DNA from 2 places in the Paenibacillus stellifer genome. Region 2 is predicted to be linked to the other one. Evidence: riboswitches for the same ligand, from Rfam matches in the RefSeq annotation. Region 2 holds a riboswitch; the other holds the start of a gene.
What was found. A riboswitch is a leader RNA that binds a small molecule or an ion and turns the genes downstream of it on or off. The one in region 2 is predicted to bind cobalamin.
Positions count from the first base shown of each region.

Region 1: it holds a riboswitch for cobalamin, as region 2 does, so the genes downstream of both, PSTEL_RS26040 (S-layer homology domain-containing protein) here and PSTEL_RS02485 (anaerobic ribonucleoside triphosphate reductase) in region 2, are expected to answer to the same signal.

Region 1 is NZ_CP009286.1:1,144,718-1,155,766, reverse strand. Features, by position in the region: gene PSTEL_RS05290 (ECF transporter S component) at 80-763, opposite strand; gene PSTEL_RS05285 (ABC transporter ATP-binding protein) at 757-2,454, opposite strand; gene PSTEL_RS05280 (energy-coupling factor transporter transmembrane component T) at 2,370-3,311, opposite strand; gene PSTEL_RS05275 (DUF4430 domain-containing protein) at 3,308-4,180, opposite strand; gene PSTEL_RS26040 (S-layer homology domain-containing protein) at 4,377-6,503, opposite strand; cobalamin riboswitch at 6,855-7,054, opposite strand; gene PSTEL_RS05265 (GAP1-N2 domain-containing protein) at 7,329-10,412, opposite strand; gene PSTEL_RS05260 (TRAFAC clade GTPase domain-containing protein) at 10,416-11,049, opposite strand, start outside.
Region 2 is NZ_CP009286.1:513,127-524,175, reverse strand. Features, by position in the region: gene PSTEL_RS02545 (spore germination protein) at 1-1,596, shown strand, start outside; gene PSTEL_RS02540 (Ger(x)C family spore germination protein) at 1,600-2,832, shown strand; gene PSTEL_RS02535 (GerAB/ArcD/ProY family transporter) at 2,865-3,959, shown strand; gene PSTEL_RS02530 (hypothetical protein) at 4,154-4,399, shown strand; gene PSTEL_RS02525 (spore coat protein) at 4,410-4,826, shown strand; gene PSTEL_RS02520 (zinc-dependent alcohol dehydrogenase) at 4,798-5,934, shown strand; gene PSTEL_RS02515 (hypothetical protein) at 5,956-6,177, shown strand; gene PSTEL_RS02510 (spore coat protein) at 6,161-6,454, shown strand; gene PSTEL_RS02505 (DUF262 domain-containing protein) at 6,554-7,006, opposite strand; tRNA gene PSTEL_RS02500 (tRNA-Thr) at 7,454-7,525, opposite strand; gene PSTEL_RS02495 (MTH1187 family thiamine-binding protein) at 7,702-8,010, opposite strand; cobalamin riboswitch at 8,380-8,619, shown strand; gene PSTEL_RS02485 (anaerobic ribonucleoside triphosphate reductase) at 8,803-10,788, shown strand; gene nrdG (anaerobic ribonucleoside-triphosphate reductase activating protein) at 10,785-11,049, shown strand, end outside.

The DNA of each region.
Region 1 (11,049 bases), 630 kb from region 2:
TTTTAAGGGAAGATTTGACATTCTCATCATCAAAAAAACCGGGAGAACCTCTCCCGGCTTGCACACTATGGCTCCCGTTTTAACGCAGCAGCCCGTATTTTTGGCGAAAACGCTCCAGCACCTTGATCCACCCTCCCGCCAAAATGGACAGGAAGATGACGTTCGATATCGCATGCGCCAAGTCAAAATAAAAACTCTGGGCATATACCGTCAGCACCAGCCCCCAGCTGAACGCATCCGGGAGCCCGATCAGGGTCCAGATATTCATAATCCAGCCGAACAGAAATCCCCATACAAAACCGAATGTCAAAAGTCCAAGGCGGCTTCTCATAAATCCGGTATTCCGCAGCCAGCCGGCGGTCAGCCCGACCATGCCCCAGGCGAACATCTGCCAAGGCGTCCAGGGTCCCTGTCCGAAATACAGATTGGAGACGAGTGCCGACACCGCCCCGATCACAAAGCCCGCCTCAGCTCCAAATACATAAGCGGATAAAATAACAATGGCCGATACCGGCTTGACGCTCGGCAGGGCGGCGAACGGAATGCGGCTTACAGCGGCGACTGCTGCGAGAACCGCAAGGAGAACCAGCTCGCGGGGCTCCAGCTTGCGGCGCTCCAGCCGAAGGAACAGCGGCAGCATGGCTGCGATTAGCAGCACGAAGCTGAGCAGGAGATAATGCCGGTCCTTCAGTGCAGAGGAGAGCGCCAGACCTCCGATGAACAGTCCCAGGCCGATCAGAAGCGGCAGGCGGAGCTTCACCATCGCGCCATCACATCCTCAACCGTCAGCGCTTCAGGCAGCCAGTCGCGCACGATCCGGCCAACGGCTGTCGTGTAGAAATAATTGGCGCCGAAAAAAGCGGACGGCGTTCCTTCCGCCGCTATACCGCCGTCAAACAGCATGGCACAGCGTGTGGCGCAGCGGGCCGCGAATTCGACATCATGCGTAACTATAGTAACATTCCGGCCCTCCAAGGCGAGAGCGCCCAGCAGCTCCGCCAGCTCCTCCTTGGCTGACGGGTCCAGCCCTTTGGTCGGCTCATCCAGCAGCAGAATATCCGGACGCAGCAGCAGCACCAGGGCAAGCGCAGTCCGCTGCTGCTCGCCCCCGCTAATATCCTGCGGATGGCTGTCCAGCACGCCGCCAAGCCCCAGCTTATCCGTCAAAGCACTGATTTCCCGTTCCCCCTCCGCCGCCGACAGACCCGCATAGCGGGCCATATGCACCAGCTCCTCCGCCACCGTATCGTGGCTGAAGTAGAGCAGCGGGTTCTGCGCCAGATAGCCCGCCGTCATGCCGCTCCCCGGCTTCAGACGTCCGCGCTGCGGCTTAAGCAGACCGGCCATTACTTGAAGCAGTGTCGATTTGCCGGCCCCGTTGCCGCCGAGAATTGCGGTGAGCTCGCTTCTGTATAGGGAGAAATCCAGCTTCCGCAGAACCTCAGGGCCGTCCTTCTCATAGCGGAACGAAATTCCCCGGCATTCGAGCAGCGGCTTCGAAGCAGTGATGCCCCTATCCGCACTTCCGGCCGCGCCATGAAGTGCGGCGGGTCCGGGCGAAGATAGGCTGATGGCCGAAGCCGCTTCCGGCTGGAGACGGCGGCTTACGGCGGCTTCGCCAAGCCAGCGTTTGCCTTCGCGGACGGTCAATGGAACCTGATCCGGCCGACGGTCGTCCGGCTCTGGAGACAGCGCCAGGAACAGGCGCGACGCCGACGGAAGGTACGGCTCCAGCCCCTTCCCTGCCTCCCGGCCGCTGGCAAGCACCAGCTCCCGGGGAGTGCCGCAGGCGGCAAGCCTGCCTTCCTCCATGACCAGAACCCGGTCTGCGAGCGGCATCGCCTCCTCCAGGCGGTGTTCGCTCAGGATAATCGTCATCGACAATTCCTCGTTCAGCCTCCGCAGCAGATGGATGAACTCCCGGGACGCCACAGGATCGAGCTGGGATGTCGGTTCATCGAGCAGCAGCAGCCGGGGGTGAAGCAGCAGCACGGAAGCAAGATTGACCAGCTGCTTCTGGCCGCCAGACAGCTCGTGAACCGGCTTATAGAGCAGCGGCTCCAGATTGAACAATCCGGCGAACTCCGCCAGTCTGCTGCGCATCACGGAAGGCGGCAGCCCCATATTTTCCATAGAGAAAGCCAGCTCCTGCCATACGGTCTCCATGACAATCTGCGCATCCGGATTCTGAAAGACCATGCCAATCTCGCCGGCGGCCGTCTCGGGCGGAAGCTCGCCAAGCTCCATCCCCCTGTACAGCACGGTTCCGCTCTTCTCCCCGACCGGTGCAAGCTCCCGTTTGAGATGCCGAAGGAGCGTCGTCTTCCCGCTGCCCGAAGGCCCGCAGAGAACGATGAACTCCCCTTCCTCTATTCCGAACGATATTCGGTCCAATGAAGGCCGGGACGCTTCGGGATAGCGGAACGAAAGCTCCTGCGCCCGGAGTATTTCCATAACCAGATCTCCTTCCCTTCCACCCACAGCGGAAGCATCGTAAATAAGCAAAAGGCGGCGTACATCCCCGCTTCGGCATATGTAAACATATGGGGACGCATCCGGGGATAGATCATGATATATCCGAATCCTTCGTACCAGCCCCACACAATGCCGGCAGCCGTGGCTCCCAGCACGATCAGAGCCGCCCGGTCCCGGCGCTCCAGCCGGTGAACCGAATAGGAGCTGCGGCGGCGTATTCCATAGCCGCGGGCTTTCATGGAGTCCGCAGTCTGCAGCGCCTCCTCCAGCGACCAGCTCAGGAGCGTCTTCAGCAGCGTCATGCCGCTTGACATGCGGGCGCGGAGGCTGCCTTTAGCCACAGTAATCCCCCGCGCTCCCTGAATAAGCGTGATCTTCGCAAGCCGCCGCTGAAAGAGCGGCACGAAGCGGAGCGTCATCAGCGCGAGCAGGGCGGTTGTGGGGGCCGCCGAGCCGAACAAATACAGGAAACGGTCCGGTGTCACCGTGTAGTTGTAAGACAGAAACAAAATAACCACCGACAGCAGCACAAGCATCATCATGAGCCCGTAGAGCACAGCCTCAAGCGTAATGGGCTGGTCCATAAAATAGAACAGAATGACGGCGCCCCGATGCGAGAACAGCGGATTGAGCAGCGCGGCAGGTACTGCGACGATCAGGACAAAGGGAAGACTCCGTACCAGCGTTCTCCCCTGCCCCTGTAGAACGAGCAGCCCGGTCAGAGCTGCGATTTCCGTAACCAGAAACAGCGGGTGGAAGAGCAGCAGCGTGAACGCCAGCAGACCGGCGTAGTAGACGATCGTCACCGCCGGGTGCATAGACCGGAAGCCGCTCATCTTGGAGCTCCCAGGTCTTTGCCCATATCCAGCGTGTACAGCCAGTCGAGCTTATCCCCCGGAGAGAGGCGGTACGCCCCTGCGCTTTCGCTCGGGAATTCACCGTTCACCCGGTACATCCAGCCGCTCTCCGCACCCCGGTCCTGCTCATACAGATTATCGATCCCCCGGACATAGCTGAAGGCCTTGGCTCCGCTGTACTCCATCTGGATTTTGCGGGCGCGGGTGGCCCGCTTCAGTACCTCCAGTGCCGTATCTCCCTCCTGCACATCGACTGCGGTCGGCGGCAGAATCGTTCCGGTCTGGTCGTCGCCTATGATCGACATGGTAACGGACGTCGCCTTGGGCGAGGGGGATGGCGCCGGAGCCTGGGACGGCTTGGCCGTGGCCGCCGGCTTCACGGTGCCGGCGGAAGCTTGCGCCGAGGCGGCGGGCTTCGCCGCCGCCGATGCCTTGGGCGCCGCGCTGCCGGCCGGCGCGCTCTTGCCCGGGCCGTCAGTTCCGGCCCGGAGGGATGCCGCCGGCGCTGTGCCTGCGGCGGCGGTTCCGACTCCCGGCTGCGCAGCGCCGGGAGCTGATGACGGCCGGGCGGTCGCCGCCCCGGCCGAGGCTTCTGCGGCCGCTGGCGTTCCGGCGGCCGCTGTCACGCCCGGCGAGGCATCCGCGCCGGGCACGGAGCCGGCTTCCGGCGAAGCGGAAGCCGGCTCCAATGCGCCGCCGATATCCTCGGCGGCGGCGGTCTGGGCGGCGGGCGGCGCACTGCCCGCCGGGGCCGCGCCGCGGTCCGAAGCGCAGCCGGACAGCAGGGCGGCGGACAGCAGCAGCACCGGGAGCAGTCTTGCACTGGCTTGACGGAACGTAATCCTCATCGTTGACCTGCACCTCCATTAAACGGGAAAGAACGGGGGCACTCTTGCCTCCCCCGTTCGATGTGGAATGTAATTGGCGCGCGGGCGCCGCCAAGGTTCCGGCGGCGATCCGCACCTTCGAATATTTGAATACTCCTGCTCGGAAGAGCGGGACTGCCCTGAGCTTAAAGTTTGACTTCTTGCTTAAGGTTAAGGCTTAAGGCAATCTGGAGGCTACAACAGCCGCCATTTCGCGCGTCACCAGACCCTGCGGATCAAAGGCCGAGCCGATGCCGGTCATGTAGCCTTTTTCCGTCATGGCGTTCACGGCGTTCAGCGCGTACGAACTGATTTTGCCGCTGTCGGTGAAAGTGGTCTTCGTCAAAGGAGACAGCTTGTAAGCCCGCGCAATCATGACCGCCATATCCTGGCGGGTAATGTACGCGTCCGGCTTGAAGGATGTCGTGGTTACGCCGCCGATCAGGCCGAGCGCTTTCGCTTTCACAACATAACCATAATACCACGAACCGGCCTTCACGTCGCTGAAGCTTGCGGTGCCGGAAGCTGACGGTTCATTGCCCGTAAGACGAAGCAGCAGGGCTGCGAACTGGGCGCGGGTGATCTTCGCCTTCGGAGCGAAGGTCGGCTTGCCGCTGCCTACGCCTTCCATCAGCTTGCTGTTATATACGGCATGTACGGATGCCACCGCCCAAGGCGAAATCTGCTTCTCGTCGGTGAAAATCGTCAGAGCGGTCACCTTCACGGAGCCCGTATACCGGACCACTGATGGTACTGCATTCTCCTTATAGCCCGTAATCTCCACCGTCTGGCTGCCTGGAGGCAGATCAGAGCCAAACGATGCGACGCCCTTGCCGTCGGTCACTGCCGTCTTCCCGCCGATGGAGACGGTAACGCCTGCTGCGCCCGCAGTTACGGGATTGCCGTCAAAGTCCCAGGCGAGACTGCTCACAGTGACTTGAAGCGGTGTGCCCTCCTTCGGTTCAGCCGGTTGATAGGTGACGGAATCCACCAGCTTCGTTACGCCATAATCCCCGTAGTAGAACACGAGATGATCGCCTGCCTGCAGCGTAAGCTGGTCAACCGCGTCATAGACGTTAAGCCACTTGCCTCCGCGCTGAATCGTGTACATCCATCCGTCATATCCGCCGAATCTTGCCGAACCCACACCGCCTATGCCGGCAACGAAGATGCCGAACGAGCTGGATTTCGTCTCAACGGCGAAGCCTTCGGCCTGGGCCAGCTTGTTCAACGCGTCCAGGGCAATGCCGCTATAGACCGTGCCGCCGCCGATGGAAGCTGTCGGTCCTTCTACGTCAACCCTTACCTGCACCTTCGGCTTTGCAGCCAGCGGGTTAGCGGTAAAGTCATACAGATTGCCGTTGCCTTTGGCATACAGGCCATATGCCGCGAGCGCTTCAAGCGCCTGCTCGGTCGCCAGCACATTGCTGCCGCCGCCCAGTGTGTGCGAGAAGCTGCCGTCCGCGAGACGGAAGCTCAGCAGGCGGCTGACCAGCGTCGCGCCGTTCTTGGTGAAATCGGCTCCGGCAGGGTCAATGCCATAGGCCGACAGTGCGATAACTGCCTGCGCTGCGCTCTCACTGCTCGCGCCATAGCCGCCGTTCGATGACTGCTGCTTGGACAGCCAGGCTACTGCCTTTTTACCAGCTGCGTCCACATCGGCTTGTCCTTTATAAGGCGACAGCGCGGTAAGCGCCATGGCCGTCATGTCGGGATCGCTTGCGCTTCCGGCAATCAGCGTGAAGCCGCCGTCACTGTTCTGGCTCTTCAGAATCCGCTGAACGAGCTTGTCTTTGGTCCACACCGCGCCGGCCGGGATGCTGTAATCCCCGGAGCCGAGAGCGATCAGGCTGAACACATAGCCGTTGAGCGTTCCCTTCAGTCCGGTGTTGCCGTATACCTTCTCAACCAGATTGACTCCGGCAAAAGAAGTCGGGTCCTGACCGGCCGCTTTAACCGCCAGCACCGTGCGCGCATAATCCGTTGCCGAGAACTTGGCGGCGCCAGTCTTAACCTGGCTTTCCAGAGACGTTACATAGGAAGCGGGGAGTTGATATCCCGCCTGCGCCAGTCCGATTGCCTGCCAATCGGAAGTTACGCCCTGGCTCAGCACATACTCGGCGGCCGAATAGACCGCCTCGGTTGCGCTGACAGAGCTGCTGGAAGCTGCCGCCGAAGCGGAGCTGCCGGATGCAGCAGCCGCTGCCGTGCCTGCTCCTGAGGAGAAAGATCCGCCAACCAGTGAAATAACTAACAATAATGCCATTCCGAGCGCGCTTGCTCTCGAATAAACTCTGTGCAGCATTGCCTCATCCTCTTTCCTGTAAAAATAGTCGGGAGTCGTTCATCAAGGATAATCGCGAAGTCCGCATCCTAAAGACGTCAAGCGTACATGGGAAATATCGGGCCGGTTACACGGTGAGGCTTGTAGGCCCTTCTATTCCCGGGAAAAAAAGACCACCCCCAAGAGGGAGCGGTCTTCTCATAGAGCCGGAAACGATGCAGCATCGATTCCGGATATCGGCCGGTTCTTCCGCGCAGATGCCCTCACCCCCCGAAGGACATCCGCTCCTGATCCGGGCGGAGCGGACCGCAATCTCTGTCCGCCGCCCGAATAACATACGCCGCGAAGCGAAGTCGTCTGGCGCTTCGCGCTGCCGTATGTGACAAAAAGGCAGGTCTCCTGGCTTATGCCTCACCGCTTCCCTCCGGCCTTCCCGCTCCATCAAGAGAGCAGTGGCCAGCTAACTCGGAGGGACGCTCCGCAATTACAGTGGCGGGACCGCGCCGGATTTCAACCGGCTTCCCTTTTAAGCGGGCCCGCAAGGGACCCGCACCTTTTTTAAGACGTATTCATTTTTAAACATCATTTATCATATCGGTAATTGTGAAGGTTGTCCATATCCTAAAGTCTTACAGTGCGAAGAATATGCCCGCGGCATCCCTCTATCGCAAAAATAACCCCGTATGACGGACCTCGCAGCTCGAAATAGAAGAATGTATAAGCTGAGCGCTTATCATGGTCTTCTATTTCCCGGTAAACGCATGGCGTCAGAAGACACCATAAGGCGTTTATCCTTGGGAGGCGAAGGCGCCGTGCAGGGTTATGGTATCACGGGGCAGTCTCCCGCTATTCCGCAGACGGCTCTGCGGTTTCGCCCGCAGATGGCGACGGTGAAGGCGACGCAGATGCCGCCAGCGGGTTGTCCATCAGGACGAGCGTGTAGTCCTCCGCCTTGATCGTGCTTCCGGCTGTCAGCGTCGGAGTTGAGGCGAGCGTCACGGTCACCTGGTAAGGCGCGACTGCGTTTCCCGCCGCGCCCTGGCCGCCGGCCGGAGCGGGCGAAGCCGTTCCGCCCGGCGACGCGGACGCCGCTGCCGCTCCGCTTGCAGCGGTAGCGCCATCCCCGGAAACAGCCGGGGATGCTGATGTACCATCTCCCCCGGCTGCGGGAGATGGTGAAGCGCCGCCCGCCGCGTTATCTGCGGCGGCTGCGCTGTTGTCCGCTCCCGCGCTTGACGCCGGGAGCGCGCTGCCTTCCGGCGCGGCCGTGCCGGATGCCGCGCCGGAGCCTGGCTCGCCGCTTGCGGCAGGCGAGCCGCCGGGCAGCGAGCAGCCGTGGGACAGGCTGCTCACCTTATAGATAACGGGCTCGCCCGCGCCCGTATCCACCGTGACTTCCGCCGGGTTGAACTGGCGGCAGTCATCCGCGCTCGCGAAGGCGAACAGCAGCGAGCGTCCGTCTTCGCCGCCGCCGAGATATACGGCGGCCGGGAGATAGGCCGGGGCCGACGGCATCGCGGCCCCGGTAGGCGCCGGCGAAGCGGCCGGCGCCGCTTCGTTGCCGGCGCCTCTCGTCAGCAGGAAGACGAGCAGCGTCGCGGCCAGCAGCACAATCACCGCCGTCCCGAGGAGAAAGGGAAAGCGGCGGGACGCCCATTTCCGGAGCGGCGGCGCCAATTGATTGCGGGCCTCCGTGTAGACTCCCTGCAGGGCGGGGCCTGCGGCGGCCAGCTCGTTTTTGCGGAAATCGCGGTTCTTGAACGCTTCACGGTCATGAGCCGCAAAATGCTTCAAAATCGCCCGCCGGTAGCCTGGATACAGCTTCTTGGACGAGACGGCGAACAGAGGCTTGTCCTGCGACCAGGCGAGGAAGCGGTACACGGTCTCCTTGTCGCCAGCCTTGCGCCGCACATGATCCAGCACGGATTCATATTCCAGCGGTCCGCCTTCGCGGTTCATGCTGTGATAGAAGGCGAGCGGAATCCGGGCAAACGGCTCCGCTCCCCGGCTCTCTTTCAGCCAGCGCTGCCCCAGGAGCTGTACATCGTCCAGCTCCTGCGGCGCGAGCTTCTCGAAAATCCCGGCATCCGGGTCTTCCTCGCCGAACCAGCGGTAAGCGGCCCGCAGCACATTCGCCTTCCGTCTGCTCTGAAGATCAAGCGGCGGGTCCCACTCGCCCATATCGAGCGAGTAGCGTACGAAAGTAAGCTCAAGCAGCTGCTCCTGCGTAATCTCCTCAAGCGACAGCCGGGTCAGCAGATAACGGTCAGCCGAAGCCGCCAGCTCCTTCATCAGTGCCAGCGCGTCCAGGCCGATGCCGGCTCCCCGGCGGCGGCTCTTCTCCGCCTGCTCGATATAGTCGTGGATCGCGGCCACCGCCAAGACGGAATCCTCTTCCCTCTCCAGCTTCTCGGGCAAATAATCCCGCAGCCCGTCCCGGAGCGCGGGCAGCCGGAGCGCTTCCGGCATGAACCGGTCCCAGTCTGCCACAAACTCCATCAAATCCGCGGTCTGTTCGGCAGAAGCCAGCCGGGCATCCACATACGGCTGGAACAGCAGGCGCGCGAATACCGGCGTACTGAGCAGCTTGCCGAAGAACGCGGCCGCCAGTTCGCTGCTGCCCTCCACTACCCGAAATGCCGCCGCCAGCGCGTCGTCCCGTCCGGCGTTTTGCGCGTTCAGCATGCCATTGATGAAATAATCGACGATGCGCGTCCGATAATTGTGGCCCTTCAGCGAGAAATAATCCCGGAAGCTCTCCAGCACAGCTGGCTCCGGTACGCCCTTCTGCCGGATCTCGTCGAACTCCCGGTCGAACCGTTCCAGGAACAGATCGTTAAGCCGGATTTTCGACTCCAACGCGCCTTCCCGTTCCAGATAGCTCAGCAGCCCGCCGAGCACGGCAGCCTTGTTCTCCCGGTACAGTCCCTCGTCACCCTGTTCGATCCGGTAGAACGCTGCCAGCTCGTTGTACGCCGCAAGCGACAGCTTCCGCTCGAAGCCTTCTCCCTGGAGCATCCCGTCCGCGAATGCACCGAAGTCATCCATGGCATCTCTGCCCCGGTGGAGCAGCTCCCACGCCAGATCGAGGAAAGGGCTAGGAGTATTGGGAGCCAGATCCGTATTTTGCGTCCGCCCGGCGGCCAGATCAAAGAGATAATCCTTCTCGATTTCCCGGTCGCCGGGACGCAGCGAGCCGGATTCCACGAAGGTCAGGTGGATGTACTTCCGGCTCTGCGGCTCCGCCGCGTATGTAAGCACGCCCAGTCTGCGCCGGAACTCGAACGGCAGCGCGCCCAGCAGCACCCATGTAAGGTCTGCCGCCGCCTTGGGCAGCCGCGCCACCGGCACGTTCAGCGTGACGTATATTTTCTTTTTGCCGGCTATGGACTGCATCGCGGAATGCAACAGGCTTTTGAATATATCCTCGCCAATGCCAAGCGTTCGCAGCACCTCTTCCGGACGGGGACGGGAACTTCTTGAAGCGGGAACGGCGGCCAGCTCCGGCAGCGCTTCTCCCGGCTCTCCGGAGAACCCCTCCGCAAACTCCGCGTCCAGATAATCACTGAATCGGGTGACGATTTCATCGGCCCGCGAAGAAGGAAGAACATAGTTATGCGTGAAAAAAGCGCTTCGCAGTCCCGTGAAATCCGCGGATTGAAACCGGCTCTGTCCCAGCACCGTCTCCCCGCTCTCCAAATGGAACAAATGCAGGGCTTGCGGGTACTGCGACTCGTCCTTCTCTCCCTTGGATGCAAGCTCCGCCGGAGCGTCGTAGAAGCAGAAGGGATGGAGAACTTTTTTGATAAAATTATTGTCGAGACCGCCTGACTTCGCCACCGTATCGAAGCCTTCCGTTGACCGGAAAATCCCGCTCCGCTGGCGCGTATACATCTGCTGCTGGACGGCCGTCTCCATTTGAATGCCCACCGTTTAATCGCCTCCCTCGATGAACTTCAGCTTATGCAGCAGCCACAGGAAAGGCTCGTCCACGCGGATCGGGCTGACGACGCCCTCGATCTTCTGATTCACCGGATTGCTGCCCAGTGCCGACACCGCGAAATAGGCCGTATCCGAAAAATACACGTCCATCGTATCCTTGAACGGACGGTCCACCTTGGCGAGAAACCGGCTGATTTCCCCGTCGATATTGTCCACTTCGCTGAGGTTCAGTGTGCCGCGGTGCACATAGTTGTTGAATACGTTGCTGTTCGCCTTGATATAGTCCCCGTCCTCGTCCTTCAGGGAATACAGCATATCGCTCTTGGTCAGCACGACCGCTGTGGGAATGTCGGTTCTGCTCTTCTCCTGATAGGCGATGAAATCGCCGAACAGCGTCAGCACCACATCGCGCGGCTCGTCGTATTGGGATACCCATTCACCTGGACGGTCGCCGATGTTGATGCGGATTTTATCCCGGATGGACCGGATCTGCAGCGGATCGACCATGAACAGAATGCCAGCCGAGTTCTTGATATGCTGCCCGTGCAGCCCGAGATAGTCCTGATCGACCATGCCTTCGCCCGCCACGTCGAAGAAGACGAGCGTCAGCGGCGGCTTCTCTTCA
Region 2 (11,049 bases):
ACCCAGAATAATGAGACCGTGAAGAGTCGTAAGGAACCGTCCAATAAAAATCAATTGGAGTCGGTAGGCGTACCATTGTCTACCTCGCTGGATGGTAAAATCTTGACCTTGAAGTCAGCGTTTGGGACAAGCCCGGATTTTGTGCTCAACGAATTAAAGGGTAATAACGGGCAAGCTCTGCCGACCGCCATCTGCTATATCGAGGGCTTAACTGATAGTACTCTGCTCCCAGGACTTATGGACGCTATAATAACGGTCCTGAGCGCCAATGTTAACATTGCTGCTTCCGACTTAAGGTCGAAAATTCCAATGGGCAACGTCCAGTTGCTGTATACGGAAGAGGCTGCATTCCGGACTATTCTTGCCGGAGGTGCGCTAATCTTATTGAAAGACGATAATTGTATTCTTGGTGTCGCCATTTCCGGCGGGGTTCGCCGCTCGGTGGAAGAACCGACTTCCCAAACCGTCGTTCGCGGGCCAAAAGAAGGCTTCACCGAAGAAATCTCCACCAACCTTGCCCTCCTCAGGCACAAGCTGCGGACACCTGCCCTCAAGTTTGAGCAGCATATTATCGGAACGTATACACAGACCCGAGTAGTCGTCGCTTATCTGGACGGCATTGTAAGACCCGAGGTTGTTTACGAAGTCAATGCTCGCCTGAAGGCGATCGATACGGACAGCATTCTCGAAAGTGGATATATCGAAGAAATGATCCAGGACGCCGCGCTTACGCCTTTCCCGACTATGTTGAACACAGAACGCCCCGATACGGTAGCCGGGAACCTGCTGGAAGGCATGGTCTGCATATTGGTTGACGGAACTCCGTTTGTGCTGATCGCCCCGGTAACCTTCTTCAACTTTTTTCAGTCTAGCGAAGACTACTATCAGCGTTATGACATATCGACATTTCTGCGCATTATACGACTCATGTCTTTTTTCGCTGCGCTGCTGCTTCCCTCGCTGTATATTGCCGTCACAACCTTTCAGCAGGAAATGATCCCTACCACGCTTCTGATTACCTTAGCAGGACAGCGGGAAGGAGCCCCTCTCCCGGCTTTGTATGAAGCTTTGGCGATGGAACTGATTTTTGAAGTCATTCGCGAGGCGGGCGTCCGAATGCCGCGGGTCATCGGACCCGCCATTTCGATTGTCGGCGCCCTGGTTTTGGGGCAAGCTGCCGTGCAGGCCGGCTTGGTATCGGGAGCGATGGTAATTGTCGTATCCTTCACAGCTATCGCCAACTTTGTCATTCCGTCGATAAATATGGCTTCAGCCGTCCGGCTCATCCGTTTCGCCCTGATGGTCCTTGCCGGCACGTTCGGGCTGTTCGGCATTCTGGCGGGCCTCATTTCATTGCTCTCCCATCTCGTTTCACTGCGATCGTACGGCATCAATTATTTGATGCCGTACGCTCCCTACTTCAAATCCAATATGAAAGACCTGCTTCTTCGGGTGCCCTGGTGGGCAATGAAGACCAGACCGAATCGGAAATCGGGATCTAACAAATACAGACAGGCACCCAATCAATACCCTACAAGCTCCGATGAAACCGTTGTGTCGCCTTTCGAACAAAAACAGCAGGATAGGGAGCAGTAGACCATGAAGAGGAACCTCAGACGCATCATCATTGTTATCGTAGTGCTGCTGGCAACAACCGGATGCGGCAGGGCAACCGAATTGAATGAGTTGAGCATCGCCACAGGTACGGGGATTGATGGAAAGAAAGGAGATTATTCGGTCACTTATCAGGTTAGTGTAGCGTCAACCAGTTCATCCGCGTCCGGGGGCGGATCAGTGGGAGCATCCTCCCAAGCAGGGGTCCGTGTCTTCTCATCAAGGGGTAAAACTGTCCAGGAGGCAATCTCTATGAGTGCTGTGGAGGAACCCCGAAAGATATATTTCGCCCATAACAATATATTAATTATAAGCAAAGAAACCGCAGAGGATGGCATCACCCCTCTCCTTGACTCGTATTTCCGCAACCCGAACTCCCGGGAGACGGTACATGTATTGGCGTCCCAGGGCCAAGCTCGAGATATCCTGACAAAGAATATTCCTCCTGAGAAGTTGCCTGGACGAGCCATTTCAGAAGTTGTTGAGAAGGAGAAGTTTCTTGTGTCTTTCTACCCGGCGACCACTGTATTCGAACTTGCTCTGGGAATAACCTCGGAATCCCGAACAGGCGTCATCCCTGAAATTAGCGTTTCCGGAGAGGACCCTAAAGAGCTGGAATCCTCGGAGGTTATGTCGAAGACTGCACAGAGTGCCAAGCTGAGACTGACAGGACTGGTGATCTTTAAAGGAGATCGCAGTGTCGGGAAAATGAATTTAGAGGAAAGTTTGGGGATGTCTTGGCTGACCAATCGCGTAAAAGGCACGACCCTCTCTTTTCCAGATCCCGATTCTCTCGGTGAAGAGAACCAGTCGGCGGTAAGAATCTGTAACGCCAAAGTTAAAGTCACCCCCGTTAAAGGCCTGCTACATTATACCATAAAGGTAAAAGCCGAGGTCAGCGGAGAGCTTATCGAAACCACCTCCGAGGAGGATCTGACCGATACGTCTGGCATTGATAAACTCAAACAGCAAATTGAACAAGTGATTTTAAGGCAGATGGAGATGGCTTGGGCATCCGCCAAAGCGATGAAAGTCGATATTCTGGGAATTGGCAACAAGATTCATGTGCGTAACCCAAAGGAGTGGCACAAACTCAAACCGAATTGGGATGAGGAACTGGCTCGGATGGACATGAAAGCGGATGTCAAAGTCAAGGTCGTTAGGACCCGGCTGTTCCTTAACTCGTTCAGGCAAATGATGAATAAGACCTTGGAATAGTCGCAATTACCAAGCTGAGAGGAGCGAGTGGTGTGTCAAACAAATCCCATGCTCGTGTTTCCGAATTGGCAATCGCACTCGCATTATTCGAAGTGGGAAGTACAAGCTTATTCCTGATTGGTGGAGAAGCGAAGCAGGATGCATGGTTGGCTATGCTGATCGGGGCCTTAGCCGGTTTTCTTCTGCTGTTAATGCATTTGGCCATACACCGGATAGACCCTGGATTGGATTTGTTTCAGTTATACCGCCACTATATTGGAAAATATATAGGAAACTTAATTAATCTAACCTTTGTCGGCTACTTTGCACTTGAAGCATCGAGGAACCTGCGGGATATAGGGGAAGTGACGATAACAATACTGCTGCCGGGCACTCCGCTGTGGTCAGTGATGTTGATTGTTATTCTGGTTGTTAGCAACTCAGTTCGGTACGGAACAGAAGTACTTTTCCTGATTTGCCTTGTATTACTCCCTTTTGTAGCAGTAGGGTACACTATTATCGTGATCATGGTTATGCTAACAGGCCTAGTTCACTTCCCTCTTATGTTGCCTGTGCTTGAGTATGGATGGAGGCCGGTCATAAAGTCGGCGATACCCGATATTCTCTCTTTTCCCTTTGGACAAGTGGTTGTGTTTCTGGTGTTCTACCCGTTAACAGCTGCTAGACCACGAATGATACCTAAAGTCATAAAAGCATACTGTGCGAGCTCAATATTTATAGTTATTATAAATCAGATCAACATTTTGGTACTTGGACCTGTTTTGGCGACGAACAGCGCTCTCCCTCTGCTTCAAATCGTCCAGTTGATTAAGCTGACAAACGTATTTGAGCGAATTGATCCAATATTTACATTGTTGATGTTCTTAAGCCTGGGAACCAAGCTAGCCATTTTCTCTAACGGGGCAGTAGTCGGAACTACAAGAATAACGGGAATCAGCCATAAAAAGGCTACTGTTCTAGTCGGAGGTGTCATATACTCTCTCGCATTTCTCTTTCCCACTTATACAGAATTTATTAAGGTAGGCAGAGAAATTGCGGTCAAGTACTGGTGGCCATTGTTCCAAATCGGACTACCTGCCCTACTTCTGATAGTAATGCATATACGTAGAAGAAAAAGGCATACCTAAACTCTCAATTATTTCGTTAACAGTTAACATTACCGACCATTTTCTATAAATCGGGCATCAGCTCGGTTAAAGAGTATTATTTAAGCCACTCGACGTGTATCGTAGAGCTCTTTTTCTCCCGTGTTAAACATAAAGCGACAAATTCAGGGCATTATAGAGAAAATTCAGAAATACATCAACGGAGGGACATGTATTTGGATAAGAAATTATTGGCCGCACACGAGTCGCTAGAGATTCATGAACTGCTCAACTTCAAAACGCTCTGTCTCGCCAAATCCAAGTTAATACAAGGACTTGTATTTGATCAAGACTTGCGGGCACTTATGGAGAAAGATGTACAGCAATGCATTGAAGGGATTTCCGATTTACAGGCGGTCTACGCGCAAGCCCCATTCCGAAAAGAAGTACCGGAAAACCGTCCAACCCCCATCCTAAACTAAGGAGACGACGATGAATCACGATCATTTGGACCCGATAAATGCGCTTTATATGCCTGAAATGGCTGATGCCACTTTTGCAACTGACTTCCTGTCCCGTGCGAAGCAGGGCGTGCGCAATATTGCGTTTGCTCTAACCGAGACAGCATCACCCGAAGTTCGTGAACTGCTAAAAAAAATGCTGACCCAAGCGATTGCCCTCCACCAGGAAATTACGGCACTGATGATCGAAAAAAAGTGGTTCCATCCTTATGAACTCGGTGAACAGTACAAATTAGACCAACTTTCAGCAAACAATATAACCCTTATTGGAAAAATGAAACTTTTCCCGGCCGATACTTCAAGAAAAGGAATGTTTGATCAAGCGCCAGATGAATCTTCGAAAGCGAGTGAACTCGAACATGAAAGCCGTAACATACCAAGGCGTTAAAAACATCGCTGTCAAGGACGTCCCCTACCCCAGAATCGAGAAGCCTGACGATATGATCGTGAAGCTGACCAGCACCGCCATTTGCGGCTCCGATCTGCATCTGATTCATGGAATGATTCCCAATCTGCACGAGAATGATGTTATCGGGCACGAGCCAATGGGCATTGTGGAGGAAGTTGGCCCAGGCGTCACCAAGTTAAAAAAAGGCGATCGTGTCATCATTCCATTCACCATTGCCTGCGGAGAATGCTTTTACTGCCGACATCAGTTGGAAAGCCAGTGTGATCATTCCAATGACAATGGCGAAATGGGCGGGTATTTCGGCTATTCTGGAAATACCGGCGGCTATCCTGGCGGACAGGCTGAATATTTACGGGTACCTTTTGCAAATTTCACTCATTTCAAAGTTCCAGAAAGCTGTGAAGTTGCCGAAGAAAAACTTATTCTTATCGCCGATGTAATGACGACTGCGTTCTGGAGCGTTGATAACGCTGGAGTTAAGAACGGCGATACGGTTATTGTTCTAGGATGCGGCCCAGTTGGGTTGCTTGCACAAAAATTTTGCTGGTTGAAGGGCGCCAAGCGGGTTATTGCGGTCGATTACGTCGACTACCGTTTGCAGCATGCCAAAAGAACTAATCACGTCGAGGTTGTGAATGTTGGACAGGAATCCAATGTTGGCGGGTTTTTAAATGAAATGACTCAAGGCGGAGCAGATGTTGTCATAGATTGCGTTGGGATGGACGGCAAGATGAGCGACCTCGAGTTTCTCACGAGTGGCATGAGGTTACAAGGAGGAGCGCTAGGCGCAGTTATCCTTGCATCGCAGTCCGTTCGCAAAGGGGGTACTATCCAGCTAACAGGCGTTTATGGCGGCAGGTACAATGGGTTTCCACTAGGTGATATTATGCAGCGCAACATTAACATCCGTTCCGGACAAGCTCCGGTTATTCATTATATGCCCTACATGTACGAGTTGGTATCTAGCGGGAAAGTTGATCCAGGGGATATTGTTACGCATGTATTGCCACTAAGCGAAGCCAAGCATGGATATCAAGTATTTGACACGAAAACGGAGAACTGCATTAAAGTTATTTTGAAACCCTAAAGAACTGGAGGAATTGGATTAATGAGTTACGCATTCCATGAGGTGTTGGATGTTCATGAGATCACAGCATTCAAAACCATCTGCCTAACCAAAGCCAAAACAATGCAAATGCTTGTGTCAGATCCCCAGTTAAAGTCGTTGATGCAATTGGATGCAGAAATATCTGCCAGCCAATTGCAAGAGTTAGGCAGTATTATAAAAAAAGCCAAGGAGCAGGAATTCACTTATGAACCCTATCATTGAATATTTAACCGGGCTAAATACGTTAACCGATCAAGTCATTGCATCCGATTTACTCTTGTCCGCAAAGAATGGTGTACGCAGCTATGCAATTGCCATTACAGAAGCGATCACTCCGGAGATCAGAAGAACACTCGAACAGCAATTGGAGCAAAATATCGATCTGTATGAGCGAATCTCAACTTATCTGATAGAATGTAAATGGTACCAGCCTTGGCTTGTTAAGGATCAGCTTCAGATGGATTTAAATAATATTGAAACTGCCCTCAAATTACCATGAGGGCAGTTTCAATATTGTTAATACTACTGCTTTTTGTATTGCGTTTGTTAAGCCCAAAGATCATATTGAATTCTAACAAAAGGTTCAGAAAATCACACTTTAATCAGTCGATGCGAGCGGCACGGATTGGTTCACCTGGTAAAACAGTTCTTCGACTTGTTCAAACGTGCAATCCCGGAATTCAGTGACGGTGAAGTTATAAGTCAGGAACTCGAACTGTGTGTTACAGAATAACCCCGAGCATTTCCTGCCAGCCAGTTTCTTACAATTGAAATCTGCCGTACCGCTACTGAGCTTGTAAAGACCATCCTGAAAGAGAAACGTAGATTCCCAGCGCTGCCGGCCATCAATGACCCAAACGTTATCATCTCCATTGTCCCATACCAAAATGTTCGGAATGTACCAATCCTGAATCATGGATTCGACCAGAAAGGAACGCCGATCATTTTTCCATACGGAGTTGCGATGAAATGGAAGATCAAACCGATTCCGCTCCCGCATGTTCAAAAGGCTTTTTGTTGTCCGTTGGATACTTGCTCTTTTCATTTTCATTAGAGTTTCCTCCCCGAATATAAAAACAAACCGGAGGCTGATACCCCGGTTTGTTCACTCGCAATTCACACTATGTTTCTGCCTTATACTCTCCGTTCTACTTCCACTACATTGCTACAATCCCGTTTTGATGACTTAGCTCAACAGATGAGAGAAAGATATCCCCTCTATTCCGCTTTCTGGTTTTTTTGATTAGCTCTCAGAAAAGAACCGACCCAAGCTAGTAATGCCGCCAAGATTGGAATATGGTCTGGTGAAAATCGAGTTGTGCCAAATAACGTATTAAGCGCTTCTGAAATCATGTTTCCGAACATCCATTTAATTATTATCCCTCCAAAATAGCCCAAAGAAATATTAATGATTGGCCTAAGAAGTCGGGAGATTTACAACAAAACGGCGCGGTTTCCGAAATCTCGGAAACCCGCGCCGTTATTGACTTTCTTGGGATGCTGGTGAAGGGAATTGAACCCCCGGCCTACGCATTACGAGTGCGTTGCTCTACCCCTGAGCTACACCAGCATAACATTTAATTTGCGTCACAACAGAAACTATTATACCGCTTCTGACGAGAAAAGCAACTGTTTTTTATAGCAACTGTTCTGCTCAACCGAGTCCGCCGCTCCCCTGCCCTACACCTGATGGCTGTGCAGGGAAACGGCGGCCCCATCTAAGTCAGCGGACATAGCCCGCCGCCTCTACTCGCCCTGCAGCTTCCGTTCCACGGACTCCAGCTTCTGCCGGCTGCTGCCCGCCTTGTCGCGGCGGTCGTCGATCTTGAGCGACGTGGACACGCGCTGCGCTCCGCCGTTAAACGGCGACTCATGCAGCACCTCCACCGCTGCGAAGATGCGGGAAATCGGGCCCTCGATAATCGTGCCCATTGAAGTCAGCTCATAGGTGATACCCTCCACGCTCTCCAGCGCGCGCTGCATGTCGGCGACATAGCTGCTGAGGCTCGTGCTGCCCGTTCCGATCGGAATGACGGTAATTTCAGCGATTGCCATCGATATACCTCCTTTATTTCCCCTGCCGGGATTTGACGCGAATATCCGCTTCTCGCGGCTCTTCTTCCATTGTAGCAATTGAACGCAAGAGCCACAAATCCGCAAGCTCCAGAGGCCTATTTTTCTCTCCCAAAAATCTGCATTTTGTATCCCGGTCTACGCTAGATTGTGCCAAAATCAATAGGCGAAACGGCCACTGCATTCCCGGAGTTTTCCCCATATCTACCCAATCTGGGGATAAATCTGTGGATGGTTTGTGGACGAGATGTGGATTTCCCAAGGTCTGTTGTGGATGATGCTGTGGATATTAAGTTCACAAAAAATATGTTTACAGATACAATATATTGGGTTATTTTTAATAAGCAACAACAAAATATAGTAGATTCGGGTGTCCGAGCTCCAAAATGGAAGCCCGGGCTTAAAAGGGAAAGCGGTGCGAAACCGCTGCGGTCCCGCCACTGTAACCGGATGTCCGTCCTCTTCAAACGCGCTAGAGAACGAAGACGGCATCTTCCGGCACATGCCACTGAAAGCCGCCATTCGGGCCTTTGGGAAGGCGCCGGAAGATGGAACGGAAGCCAGGAGACCTGCCTGCATCTAGTGACGCCAATTGAAGTCCTGCGAGGAACAGGAGAGGTGTCCGCTATGCGCCTTCTTGAGGGTGCGCCCTGCCTTGGGCGGTCCAATCGACATAGTGGCATTTTCTGCGGTTTCCTGCGCGGAGAATGCCTTTTATATTTTTACATACTCAAGGATAGAATCGCTGGACATTATGGAGAGGAGAGCTGCATCATGACGCTGCTGGAGAAATGGCAGACTGACGGGCAAAGCGTGAACGAAGAGCTTTTGGAGGAAGTTATCGGACTGGGGCGCGATATCATCGACAGCCGGGATATGGACCTGCTGCGGGAGAATGCCAACCTGAACGGAGAAAGCTTCTCCGGCAAAATGAGCAAATTCGGCAGCGAGTACTCGAAATGGTACGCCCGCAGCTTCACGATGCCCCCTCATCTCGTCAAAGCGATCAAGGAAAATGTCGTGTACGTCCATGATCTGGATCAATACGTCATCGGCACGACCAACTGCATTTTCATCCCGTTCGACAAGCTGCTGCGCGAAGGCTTCAATACGGGCAACGGCAGTGTCCGCCCGCCGAATTCCATCATGACGGCGATGGCGCTGACGGCGATTATTTTTCAATCCCAACAGAACGCGCAGTACGGCGGGGTGTCGGGAAGCAAGCTCGACCATGATCTCGCACCTTATGTCGCCAAGTCCTTCGCCAAGCTGTTCCGCAAGGGGCTGAACTATTTTGAAGAAGCGGCAGATAGTGCAGAGCTCGGTGAAATCACCATGAGCCGGACCGACCTTCAGGAACGCTATCCGAAAGTCTACCGCTTCGCCATGAAAGAGACGCAGGCCGAGACGCTGCAGGCTGCCGAGAGCCTCATACATAATCTCAATACGATGTCCTCCCGGGCAGGCGGCCAGATTCCGTTCACGAGCATCAACTACGGCACCTGCACGACGCCGGAAGGACAGCTGGTAATCGATTCCCTGCTGACGGCAACGATGAACGGGCTCGGCAGCGGCGAGACGCCGGTGTTCCCGATCCAGATTTTTAAATGTAAAAAAGGCGTCAACCAGCAGCCCGGCGATCCGAACTACGAGCTGTTCCTGAAAGCTGCGGAATGCTCGGCCCGGCGGCTGTATCCGAACTTCGCGAACCTGGATGCTCCGCTGAATCTCATGTATTACGATCCGGCAGACCCGGATACCGAATTTGCCACGATGGGCTGCCGCACCCGGGTGCTCGGCGACCGCTTCGGGCGCAACCGCTGCTCCGGCAAAGGCAATCTGTCCTTCAACACGCTGAATCTGGTGCGGCTCGGCATCCGTCACGGCATCGCGACGGGCCGCCGGCTTGCGGCGGACGAGCAGGGCTTCTACACCGATCTCGATCATTATATGGAAATCGCGCTGGAGGGCCTGCTTCACCGGTTCCACATTCAAGTCAAGCAGAAGGCGAAGGCCTCGGACTTCATGATGCGCGAAGGCGTGTGGGAAGGCGGCGAGCATCTGGCGCCGGACGATTCCGTCGGCGATCTGCTGAAACATGGCAGCCTGTCCATCGGCTTCATCGGCCTCGCGGAGTGCATGAAGGCCATGTACGGCAGACATCATGCCGAAGATGCCGACGTATATGCCAAGGGATTTGAAATCATCCGGCATATGCGCGAGTTCTGCGACCGCAAGAGTGAAGAGCTGGACCTCAACATCACCCTGTTCGCCACCCCGGCGGAGGGGCTGTCCGGCAAGTTCACCAAGATCGACCGCCGTGAGCACGGCGCGATCGCGGGCGTAACGGACCGCGAGTACTACACGAACTCGTTCCATGTACCGGTCTACTACCAGACGGGAGCGGCGAACAAGATCAAGCTGGAGGCGGCATTCCATGATCTTTGCAACGCCGGTGCCATCTCCTATGTAGAGCTGGACGGGAACGCGCGAAGCAATCCGGCGGCTTTTGTCAAAATCATCCGCTACGCGCTGGATCAGGACATCAGCTATTTCAGCATCAACCATCCCGTAGACCGCTGCTCGGGCTGCGGCTACGAGGGCGTGATCGGCACGAACTGCCCTTCCTGCGGAGCGCATGAGGAAGAAGTGCATATGCGCCGCCTCCGCCGCGTGACGGGCTACCTCACCGGCGATTACCAGACCCGATTCAACGCGGCCAAGCAGGCCGAGGTCCGGGACCGGGTGAAGCATCTGTGAATCTATGCGGCTACTACCCGGAATCAATCAATGAAGGCGACGGCATCCGGGCCGTTCTCTTCATCAGCGGCTGCCGCCACCGCTGCCCCGGCTGCTTCAATCCCGAAACGTGGAACTTCACGTACGGCGAGCCTTTTACCAGGGAGCGGCAGGCGGAGATCATCACGGAGATCGCCGCAAATCCGCTGCTCGACGGGCTGACGCTGGCGGGCGGAGATCCCTTTTTCTCAGCTGCCGAAGTGTCTGATTTCATCCGCGAGC